Regions from separate parts of the Paenibacillus sp. FSL F4-0097 genome, predicted to be linked through region 2. Evidence: riboswitches for the same ligand, from Rfam matches in the RefSeq annotation. Region 2 holds a riboswitch; the other holds the start of a gene.
What was found. A riboswitch is a leader RNA that binds a small molecule or an ion and turns the genes downstream of it on or off. The one in region 2 is predicted to bind thiamine pyrophosphate.

Region 1: linked by a shared signal. The riboswitch ahead of MHH86_RS02055 (ABC transporter substrate-binding protein) and the one ahead of MHH86_RS13105 (ABC transporter ATP-binding protein) in region 2 are both predicted to bind thiamine pyrophosphate.

Annotation. Positions count from the first base shown of each region.
Region 1 covers NZ_CP151965.1:457,359-463,237, forward strand. Annotated here, with positions in the region: gene MHH86_RS02035 (hypothetical protein) at 1-138, opposite strand, end outside; gene MHH86_RS02040 (ABC transporter ATP-binding protein) at 337-1,170, opposite strand; gene MHH86_RS02045 (ABC transporter permease) at 1,205-1,966, opposite strand; gene MHH86_RS02050 (MTH1187 family thiamine-binding protein) at 1,963-2,256, opposite strand; gene MHH86_RS02055 (ABC transporter substrate-binding protein) at 2,335-3,384, opposite strand; TPP riboswitch at 3,546-3,656, opposite strand; gene MHH86_RS02060 (hypothetical protein) at 3,815-5,278, opposite strand; gene MHH86_RS02065 (MFS transporter) at 5,351-5,879, opposite strand, start outside.
Region 2 covers NZ_CP151965.1:2,931,921-2,937,799, forward strand. Annotated here, with positions in the region: gene MHH86_RS13095 (ABC transporter substrate-binding protein) at 1-792, opposite strand, end outside; gene MHH86_RS13100 (ABC transporter permease) at 789-1,565, opposite strand; gene MHH86_RS13105 (ABC transporter ATP-binding protein) at 1,546-2,328, opposite strand; TPP riboswitch at 2,440-2,543, opposite strand; gene MHH86_RS13110 (amino acid ABC transporter substrate-binding protein) at 2,766-3,602, shown strand; gene MHH86_RS13115 (amino acid ABC transporter permease) at 3,656-4,324, shown strand; gene MHH86_RS13120 (amino acid ABC transporter ATP-binding protein) at 4,338-5,090, shown strand; gene MHH86_RS13125 (S-layer homology domain-containing protein) at 5,186-5,842, opposite strand.

The sequences.
Region 1 (5,879 bases), 2.5 Mb from region 2:
CAAATCAACGGTATAAATCCCGCAGAATGAGCCGAGTCCGGCCCGAAGCAGCAAATCAACGGTATAAATCCCGCAGAATGAGCCAAATCCGGCCCGACGAAACAAATCAACGGTATAAATCCCGTAGAATGTCCCCAACCCGCCCGGTTACTATCCATTACCAACAGGGAGTCGGTTTTCGCCACACATTTAATGTGATCCCTACTATGATGAGTGAAATTTGTTTAATTGAGCAGATACATCCGCGTTCATTGAAAATAGGGTTGGAGTTTATCGCTGCAAAATAAAAAAACTGACACCGCTATACCAGCGATATCAGTTTACAGAGCTTAGCGATTAAGCTAGCGGCTGCCTATTTTTAGCTTGTTCCTCTCGCATCCACTGTGACAACTGGCGTTTGAGCTTAATGAACTCGGGAGAGTCCGTAATCTCATCACGGCGTGGCCGCGGAAACGGCACATCGACTGTATGCAGAATGGAGCCGGGGCGGCCGGAAAATACATAGATACGATTAGAGAGCAGCAACGCTTCTTCGATGTTGTGAGTAATGAACAGCACAGAGCGGCGATTCTCTTCCCACAGCTCAAGCAGCCAGCGCTGCATTTCACTGCGAGTTAGTGCATCGAGTGCGCTGAAAGGTTCATCCAGCAACATTAGCTCCTGGGGAGCGAGCAATGCTCTGAGAAAAGCTGCACGCTGCTGCATCCCGCCAGACAACATATGCGGATAAGCATGTTCGAAACCGCTTAACCCAACCTTGGCAAGCCACTGGCGCGCTTCCTCGCGGGCTCCATCCCGCAGTGCGCCCTTGATCTCCCCAGCAAGCAGCACATTATCCTCAATCGTACGCCAAGGAAAAAGCGCAGGCTGCTGCGGCATATAACTAATTTCACCGCGTTGACCTGTAACGACCTTACCGTTCATGCGGATCGTGCCTGCATCGGGTTTCACAAGGCCGCCAATCATATGGAATAAGGTGCTTTTTCCGCAGCCGGAAGGACCAACGATCGAAACGAACTCTTGTTGCTCTACCTTGAGAGAGACATTATTCAGAACGTTCGTCTCACGGCGACGATGGGAAAAAGATTTGGAGATGCCGCTCACTTCAAGGGCGGGTGCCACGGTATGAGCTTCAGGAGAGCTTATGACTTCTGTTGTTCTGTGTTGCATTTGCGTCGCTTGAGACATACAGGCATCTTCCTTTCTATGAGTTACGGCGCGGCTTCCAGCGAACCAGCCATTTTTCCAGCAATGCAATAATAGCAAAGAGTACAAGACTTAAAAGTACAATAATAACAATAGCAACAAACATCCGATCCGTACGATATGCGGATTTCTGCAGAAGCATATAATAGCCAATACCTTTATCCGCGCCAATCCATTCAGCGACCACGGCGCCCATAACCGCATAAGTAGCAGATATTTTTACGCCGGAAAATAGTGCCGGGATAGAAGAGGGCAGCTCCAGCTTGGTGAAGATTTGCCACTTGCTTGCGCCAGCCATTTTCATATAATTCATCATGACCTGATCACTTTGGGCCAGACCGCCCATCGCAGCGACAGCTACCGGGAAGAAACATACTAGTGTAATCAGCACGATTTTGGGCAAAAGACCAAAGCCGAACCAGATAATGAGCAGGGGTCCGAGCGCGATGGAGGGAACATTTTGACTCAGAATAATAAGTGGATAAAAAGCCCGTCTAGCCCAAGGCAAAAGATGCAAAAGCAAAGCAACGATCAGGCCTACCCCCGTACCAATGGGAAAACCAATTAAAGTGAGCCGCAGCGTAGCCATCGTATGAGCCCAAAGACCAGAAGCGTTACTGGTGGATTCACGGGCAATATCAGCAGGACTCGGCAGAATCCAGGATTCAATATGAAATACAGATACAGATAGCTGCCATACGGTTAAAAAGAAGACGACCGCCACAAGGGGCGGCCATATTAGCTTCCAGGTCGATCTCACGGCCGATATTTCTCCGTCAATTTATCCATGCTGATTCCGTTAGGATTATGAGCGATTTTGATCTGCGAAATTACGCTTGGACTGCCTGCTTCGATCAACGCCTCCTGCATCTGACGCACAACCTCCAGCAGCTCGCTAAGCTCACCTTCCATTGTGGTTTCCAGTGGATTCACTTGATGTTTAACACCGGATTTCTGAATGACCTCAATCGCTTTATCTACGTATGGGATGGAATCCTCATTGTTCGGAGTTTTTGGAATTACTTGAATGCTTAGTAGGGTGTTAGCCACAATAATCAATCCTCTCATTTTATAAGGTAAGTTTAAAAAGCCAACTTTGATAACGAAGTAATTCATTACAATTGTTGTTTACTCCGCCGGTAAAAAATCATTACTGAATGCACTAGCAGCATCCAGCGGTTTATCCAGCAACTTCAGATCATACATCCAGTCGCCGTAATTTTGCCAGACCTCGGTTTTTTGCTCGCCCCAGCGGGCAGCATCGTCCTTGTATTTTGGGCTAAGCCATTTTTGGCTAGCTAGGACAAGGTCGGCGTCCAGGTCAGGAACGTCCTTCGATAACATACCGGCAGCCTCTTCCGGATGATCAATGGCATATTGATAACCTTTTGATGTGGCTTTCATGAAGGCCTTCACCAGCTCAGGATGATCTGCAATTTGCTTCTCACTCGTCGTCAGCACAGGCGTGTAATAATCGAGCTGTGGCGCATAATCCTTTAAGTACAGCATATCCAATGGCTCGCCACGCAACTCAGCCTCAACGCCAGTCCAAGCGTAGAAAATCCAGGCGAAATCAATGTCACGTTTGACGGCGGTAAAATAATCAGCTTCACCGATACTGATCAGCTTCACCTTTTTCACATCGCCACCTTCAGGATCCATGATAGCTTTCATGGCTGCTTCTTCGGCTGGTGAGCCCCAGCCTCCGTAGGTTTTACCTTCGAAATCCTTTGGTGATTTAATATTGCGATCTACTGGAGCGGCGAATCCCGATGTATTATGCTGAATAATAGCTGCTATCGAGACAAGGGGTACGCCTTGTAGACGGGCTAGCGTTAATCCTTCTTGGGCGCTGATGCCAAATGCGGCTTCGCCAGAAGTAACCATAGTATCAGAACCCGCTGCGCCTGGTTGAACGATTTCGACGTCCAGACCTTCTTCAGCGTAGTAACCAAGATCCTTAGCTACGTATAGACCGGTATGATTCGTGTTCGGTGTCCAGTCGAGTGCGACTTTAACTTTGGTGAGCTCTTTTGGAGCATCCGTGCCAGCCGCTGCAGTTGGATCAGTAGCATTTGCTTTGTTTCCGGCTGTATTCCCATTGTTGCTGCCGCATCCGGCAATGGCAAGAATGAGTACACAGGTGAGGCACAACGTAAGTGCTTTTTTGAGGTGCATGTCTTCTTCTCTCCTTTAAGGTTACAAGAATCCCGTCTTCACAACATGAACCGTAAAGTGTAGTATGTACGTTTTTCTACATCTTTTAGTGATCTAACAAAAAAAGCGCCCCGAGTGATCGGGACGCTGGCTTGGCGCAAGGTTAGTCAAGGTCACAGGGACCAGAACCAATTGGCGATTCCTACGCTGGCATTATCCAGATCAGGTATAAGGGTCAGTATCTTGTGGGATACAATCTCAGCCGGCCAATTCCAGCACCCCTGGTTCTATGAAGTTAACGGGTATTTCTATGTGCAATATAAGTAAGCATAAGTTTTGTACCTATACTTAATGTCTTATATTTCTCGCATACGGTGTATTATAGACGGCTGTACTCGGAATGTCTAGTAGTGCACTCCTGAATTTTTCCAATCCAGTAGTTTCTTTTTTGCTAGTCTAGATCTTTATATTTCTTGCGGTGACGCCGTTTAAGCTCACTAACCAGCGCCCCTAGCGTGAGGACAACGCTGATCAGAATCCCGCTCATGATCACGAAGAGGGCAAGAAATTCAAAGGGGGAATAACCAATCATTTTACTCCATTGGATTTTTCCATCCAGATCGTCAATGACTTGATTCATGCCGTAAATCCCGCTTACTACCGTAAATACAGTGAGAATCATCAGCAGATTATCCCGTCGCTTGGACTGAAACTTATCCTGATACTGAAACAGATCATTTAAGGTTTCTTTCACTTCCTCGAACAAAGCGTCGTTTCCGTATACTTTACGCAGCTGAAGAAATATCTCCCGGCCCTGCGACTGGGAAATCAACTCCAAGAAGTAGAACTTTGCCGAGAACTTATTAATGGAGTAGATTAGATTGTCTATTTCCTCATAATCATGATTAATCCGAAGTCGGGAGTGCATATTGGCGAGCTTCAGCAGAACGATTTTGTGGAAAATATTGAGTAAAAATCCGTAATAATATTGCCCGTACATCTGGTTGGCTAGACTAACAGCAATCTCCTGTTCAGCCCGGGTCATGCAGCAAAAGGTCTGCTCATTCATCATATAATACGTGTCTGGGCCCCAGCGATTATAGGAATGCTCATGACAATAGTTTGCAATATACGCTGGATCGCTTGCACTGGCATAGGGCTTTCCGTTCAGATCAATTCCATCAAGCTGTGAGGCGCGATAGCGTAGATTTACACTAATCTCATCAGAACCTTCTTCATTCTGAAAGCCGTAAAAAGCTTGCACCTGCATTCTTTCATCTACGAAAAAAGGAAGGGTCTCAAAATAAGCCCCATTGATATCCGATTGATCCAGATATGGCTCCAGTCCATCCACCAAATTTCGGAAGACAAAATCCTCTACCATCTCATAGGTCTGTTCCCCGCAATGAATATAAGTGTAGTCATCCTGTATGAAGGTTTTCTCTAGCGCACGGAAACGATCCGCGAATTCTAGGGCAATACTAAAGGGAATCGAATCCCCCTCCAGCTGGACACGTATCGTCACGAATCCAAGCTGAAAGGGACATATGAATATATCCGTCGAGAGAATTTTGAAAAATATAGATTGCTGCGGAATCTCCAGAATGCAGTCGAGATTATTTACTCTGGAAAAACGGCGAAACGAGTCGGCATCCTTCCTGCGCGGAAAAAGGACGTGTGCGGCAAACGGTAAATAGGTGCGCTCCATTCGTTCATGGGAAACACAGTAACCTTCTCCATAATAGGCAGCTTCCAGTTCTTTGTTATCCAGAAAAAAACGTGTGAATCCGTCGTCCTGTAATTGCTGGATAAGCTGCTTAGAATCGCCCTTTTTTATAGAGAAGGGAAATATAAACTGCATAAGCGCAGTATGTAACAAAGGCTCAGTTGAAGACTCATTTAAAGACTCATTCATTCATTGTCCATCCTTGTGCTCAGAATATGCTTATAGATCACATTACCCTAAAAGGATAACGTTGATACTGTTCTAAATACGGGAACTCTTTCCTTCCACCGCTTGCCTGGCTTGGAATCTCCATGCGGCAATGCTTAGCAGGAACAAGAAGGCAGCAAAAGTGGCAAGTAATCCGGCTGTTTGCGCCACTTCTAAATGATCCATAGACCAGCCCGTAAACAGAGGTAGCAAAGCACCACCAACGCCTCCGGAAGCAATCATAATGCTGGGTGTTGACTCTTCGGTGCCAGGCAGCATTTTGCTGGAGAAAACCAATGCAATGGAGAAAATACCGGACATAAACAGCCCCAGCAGCAGAATTACAATGAAAGCAGCCATACGATTTTCAGTGAACGGAAAGAGTGTCAGCAGTAACAAGGTTAGTAAACAGCTGCTGAGAATGTACACGCGATAAGATATTTTTTCGGCAATTACACCCGCAAACAATCTTCCTGTAGACATCGCCAGCCAAAAGAAAGTGACTGTCAGTGCTGCCGCAGACTCTGTCATCCCTAGCTTGGCAATAAAGATAGCCGGCATAAAGTTGACTAAACTCATCTCT
Region 2 (5,879 bases):
CTGTCCTTTTGTAATGGCATTTAGAAATTTTTTAAAGTAGGCTTCAGAATTTTGCAATCCTTGTTCGCTGGCCACCAGCACAAGCTCATAATAGTCAGGCACTCCGTAATCCGTTGGATTAAGCGAAGTGACCGGATGTCCCTCTTTTTCAAGGATTAGTTGTTCATGGTTGATGAACCCGCCCATTATTGCGTCTACTTGTCCAGTAGAGATCGCAGGGATGAGGTCAAAACCTACGTCAATCAGCTTGGCGGATGAAGGATCGCCTCCATCACTCTGGATCATTGTCCGAATCATCGCTTCATAGAGCGGAATGGAGGAATAGCCGATTTGTTTTCCCGCGAGCTCTTTTGGACTATGAATACTGCCAGCCTGAGGAACCATCAGATGATTCAGTGGATGCCGCACGATTGCTGCAATCGAACGTACAGGGATTTTCTCGCCGCGTGCCATAAGTACCTGAGGCTGATAACTGAGCGCTAGATCAATTTGATTCGCTGCAACAAGCTTTAGGGAATCATTGCTGTCTGCAGGCATTTTGATCTCGACATCCAAACCTTCCTCTTGGAAAAAACCTTGCTGTTGCGCAGCGTATAGAAAGGAATGAACGGCATTGGGATACCAATCAAGCATAATCGTCAGCTTGTGTGACTGCTTATTTTCGGTATTGGAGGGATCGGTTTGGGAGTTGTTATTTATCTTGTCTGCCTTCCCGCAGCTGCTTAAGAGCAAAAGTGTGCATACTAGAAATACAGAAATAAGTCCTCGTTGTGGGGATTTTAAATGATTCATTGGTTTGATCCTCTTTTCTTTAAAAATAATTGTTCGAGTAAAGCTATCGCCAGAAAAAGCACCACACCAAGCGCGGACAGCAGAAATACAGCCGCGAACATTTCATCGCTCTGCATATTTCCGGCCATTCTGCGGCTGAAGTAACCGAGTCCTTTACTGCCGCCGAGCCATTCCCCGATAGTAGCTCCGATGACGCAGTATACAATGGACAGCTTTAAGCCAGAGAAAAAAGCAGGCAACGCCAGTGGAATTTGGGTTTTGACAAGCAGCTGCCAGCGGTTTGCACCAAATGTTAATAATAAGTCCTTGTAAGTCTGGCCACTTGTACGAAGTCCATCATATGTACTCACTACGACTGGAAAAAAAGCCGTCAAAAACACCACAGCCACTTTGCTCCACAGCGAATATCCGAACCACATAATAAAAATGGGGGATAGCGCAATTAATGGGATCGTCTGGCTAATGATAAGAAAGGGATAGATGGCCTTTTCTATGGGGCGATACAGGAACATTCCAGTGCCCAGCAATACACCACAAATAACAGAAAGGACAAAACCCACCAGTATCTCCTGTAACGTCGCCAATAAATGCTGTCCAAATAATAATTGCCTGTGCTCGATCAATGCGATTCCAATAGAGGAAGGTGCAGGGAGAATAAAGGCTGGAATCATGTGAAGGCGAACAGCTGACTCCCAGATTACAAGAATGAGCAGTACCAGAAGAAGGAAGGGACCATAGTTGTCTAGATGTTTTTTAAAAGGTATAGGTCGCATGTAATCTCCGCTCCAGCTCTGCACGCAGTGCTATAAACCGGGGTTCGTAGTTCATCTTATAATGTCTTGGCCTTGGTAAATCCACAACGATCTCCTGTAATTCGCTGTGCGCACCGCCAGATAATAAATAAATCCGGTCACTGAGCAATAGTGCTTCCTCCAGATCATGAGTGATGAGCATAATCGTCTGATTCAATTCACCCCATAACTCCAACAGCCAACGGTGTATCTCGCGTTTGGTCATGGCATCGAGAGCGCCAAAGGGCTCATCCAGCAGCATAAGACCACTTCCGCCTCCAGCCACTAAGGTGCGCAGAAATGCGACTCGCTGTTTCATTCCACCCGAAAGTTCATGGGGATAAGCCTTCTCTACATCTGCTAAGCCGAAGCGGGTCAACATTTCCCGAATCTGAGTGATCGTTTCTTGTTTATTGAATCTGGGCTTGATCTCCCAAGGCAAAAGGCAGTTGTCGAGCACTGTCCTCCAAGGCAGCAATAAATCCTGCTGAGGCATATAAGCGATCTGGCCTAAACGACTAGCGGTTGACGGGTGCGTAGAGAGTTTTATTTTTCCGTGAGTAGGTTCGAGTAAACCGGCAATCGTTTTGAAAAATGTACTTTTCCCGCATCCGCTAGCACCTACTACGGAGACGAATTCCCCTTGCCTGATATCCATGGATAGATCTGCGAATACAGGGGGTTGCTCAGATTCCGGAAAAGAGTAGGTTAGGCCTTGAATAGATAAAATGGTCGTGATGATCAAACCTCCTAAAATTTTTGTGGAGCGCCTAAACAAATAAAAACCCATCCATTTCCAGAGGAAATGAATGGGTCAAAAAGTTCATTCTGCATAATAACACTTAACATGCTTGATGAAAATTCTGCTCCACTTCCCTCCGCTGGTATGATCCAGATCAGGTTCCAAGGGTCCGGAGCTTGAAGCTCCGTCTCAGTCGGCCGACTCCCCTAGTGAAATAACAGGTCCATATTAATTTGTTAATAAATATACCATATCTTTCTGAGAAGTAAAGAGAGAAAGAAGTGAAGGATTAATCCAAGATTGGGTAAGATATAGGTAGGAATCTAGTTAATATTATAATTCCGATGTATATAATCGGAAAAAAGTATTGACGATCATGTGATGGCAGTGTACTATTCAATTTACCGGAAAAAATCCGGGTAGAGAGAGGGGATTTAATAATGAAAAAATGGAGTTTAACTATTATATTGGCGTTAACCGTGGTCCTTATAGCGGCTTGCGGCAATAATTCGAATACCAATACGGCTGCTGAACCTACAGCTGGAACGAATGGTGGAGCAGCATCTTCAGCGCAAAACAGTTTGGAGGCTGTGAAAGCCAGCGGCAAATTGCGGATAGGTACAGAAGGGACTTATGCGCCTTTTACTTATCATGACACTGCGGGGAAATTGACTGGTTTTGACGTGGAAATTGCTGAAGAAGTAGCAAAACGTTTAGGTGTTAAAGCTGAATTTTTTGAAACTCAGTGGGATGGTATTTTCGCTGGAATGGATGCGAAACGGTTTGATGTAATCTTTAATGAAGTTTCCATTAACGAAGATCGCAAAGTGAAATATGATTTCTCTGAACCCTATATCGTATCCAAAGCAGTATTGATCGTGAGCGAAGACAATGAGGATATTAAGACCTTTGCCGATCTTAAGGGTAAAAAAGCCGGACAATCCCTGACAAGTAACTTATCCGACATCGCTCGTGAGAACGGTGCTGAAATCGTAGCTACGGACGGTTTCAATCAAGCGATGGATCTGCTGACTTCGGGACGTATTGATGCAACTGTGAATGATGGCTTGTCTTATCTGGATCTAAAAAAACAAAAACCAGATGCAAAAATTAAAGTGGTTGATGAGATTCCTGAAGGATCACAAAGTGCCGCAGTATTCCTGAAAGGCAATGATGAGCTGGTGAAAGCGGTCAGTGATGCGATTACAGAGATGAAGAGTGATGGAACGTACTTGAAAATTTCCGAGAAATACTTTGGAGCTGACGTTTCAAAATAATACAAGGCTAGCAAGGCTAATTAAGCCTGGAAGCTAAAAAGGATGTCTGAATAATGGATGACCGCAAAATACAAATTTTCTTAGACACACTGCTACCCCTGCTAAAAGCCGGGGTGGCTTTTACCATTCCGTTGGCGCTACTTTCCTTTGTGCTTGGATTGATTTTGGCGATCCTAACCGCGCTGGCACGTCTTTCACCGTGGGTAATTCCGAAGCTAATCGCCCGTTTTTATGTGTGGGTTATTCGAGGAACCCCATTGTTAGTGCAGCTATTTATTATATTTTATGGTTTGCCGGCTGTTGGTATTGTACTCGACCCCTTCATTGCCGCCACCATTGGATTTACTCTTAGCGTAGGGGCTTATTCATCGGAAATCGTACGCGCTGCTATCCTGTCGATACATAAAGGCCAATGGGAAGCTGCCTTCTCAGTCGGGATGACTCGTGGGCAGGCTCTGCGCCGCGTAATTCTGCCACAAGCTGCGCGCGTTTCTGTACCGCCGTTATCCAATTCCTTTATTAGCTTGGTTAAAGATACTTCGCTTGCAGCGATCATCACCTATACGGAGATGTTTAGAACCGCACAGCAGGTAGCCTCTACCACTTATGAGCCTCTGCTGGTATACTCCGAAGCAGGATTGTTTTATTTAGTGTTCTGTTCTGTGCTGTCGGCGCTGCAAAATTACTTGGAGAAACGACTCGATCGTTACTCTGCGACCTAAAGGAGAGATACTTGTGATTGAAATCATTAATTTGCATAAATCCTTCGGCGCACTCCAAGTGTTAAAGGGTATTGATCTGAAAATGGAGCATGGAAAGGTACTTGTCATTATTGGGCCATCTGGCTCCGGGAAGACTACACTGCTGCGCTGTTTTAATCTGTTGGAAATCCCGGATCAAGGCAGCCTGTCGCTCAGTGATATCACCATCAATTTTACAGATCATAAGAAAATTCCTCAGAATTCCGTATTGGCCCTTCGTCAGAAAACAGGGATGGTCTTTCAATCGTATAATTTATTTCCGCATATGACTGCGCTTGGCAATGTGATGGAGGGACAGGTAACTGTCCTGAAACGATCCAAGGAAGAAGCGCGCAAGCGGGGGCTTCAGCTGCTGGCTAAGGTGGGTTTGGCAGATAAAGCTGATAACTATCCACATCAGCTGTCAGGTGGACAGCAGCAGAGAGTGGCCATCGCCCGGGCTATGGCAGTAGATCCAGAAGTGTTATTGTTTGATGAGCCCACTTCGGCGCTCGATCCTGAGCTGGTAGGGGAAGTGCTTAAGGTTATCAAACAATTAGCGGCAGAAGGTATGACTATGGTGATTGTGACCCACGAGATGAAATTTGCCGCCGATGTAGCGGACCGGATCATTTTGATGGATGGTGGTCATATCTTAGAGCAAGGGACTCCGCAAGAAGTGCTGGAGCATCCGAAGAATCCCCGGGCTCTGCAATTTCTGAACAGACTGAATGGTGAAGAAGAGTAGAAAGACAATATACACGAAAAAGCGGCTCGGGAATCATCCGGAGCTGCTTTTTCATGTGTAGATTATTCAAATGAGAAGAGTATCTGAAATTTGGCTTATACTCCAGTTTTCAGAAATTCCAAAGCGTTGTAGAGCATAATCGCTGCTTCGGCGCGGGTGAGTTCGCTTTTTGGATTAAACTTTCCGTTAGCATCCAGGCTATTGATCTTGTATTTCAGGGAGCGCTGAATACTGCCTTGATACGCAGGAGTCAGAGAAGCTTCATCAGCGATATCTACTGGAACGATATTGATCATCGGCAGATTGCCAACGCCTTCGATCGCTTGCACTAGATAGTTAGTGAATTGCTCTTTGGTCATAATGAGGTTAGGATCAATGTCTTTAGGAAGCTTAACTTCATTGTAATAAGCATTGATAAAGGCTTCAGCGTACCAGGCTTTGTCTTTTACTTTTGTGAACAAGCCGCTGGCAACAGGAGCTTTGTTAAAATCAATGGCCGCGAGGCTAAGCTGGAGACCGCCGGAGATAAACTGAATCCCTTGGGCTGTAGTTACCTTAGAGCCAGGGAGAAATTGAGATTCGCTGACACCTTTAATTAACCCTTGATTTTTTAAAGAAATGATTTTTTCTTTGCCGTTTATGTTATCAATATCCTTAAAGGTGTTCCCAGCTGCAAACATCTGACCACCCAAAGAAAAGGAGAAAATGGCTACGGTTGTGATCGCTGCTAGTGTGCTTTTTTTCATGTTCATGTCTTTTCACCTCGTTGTATGGATAGGCTCCTTAGCC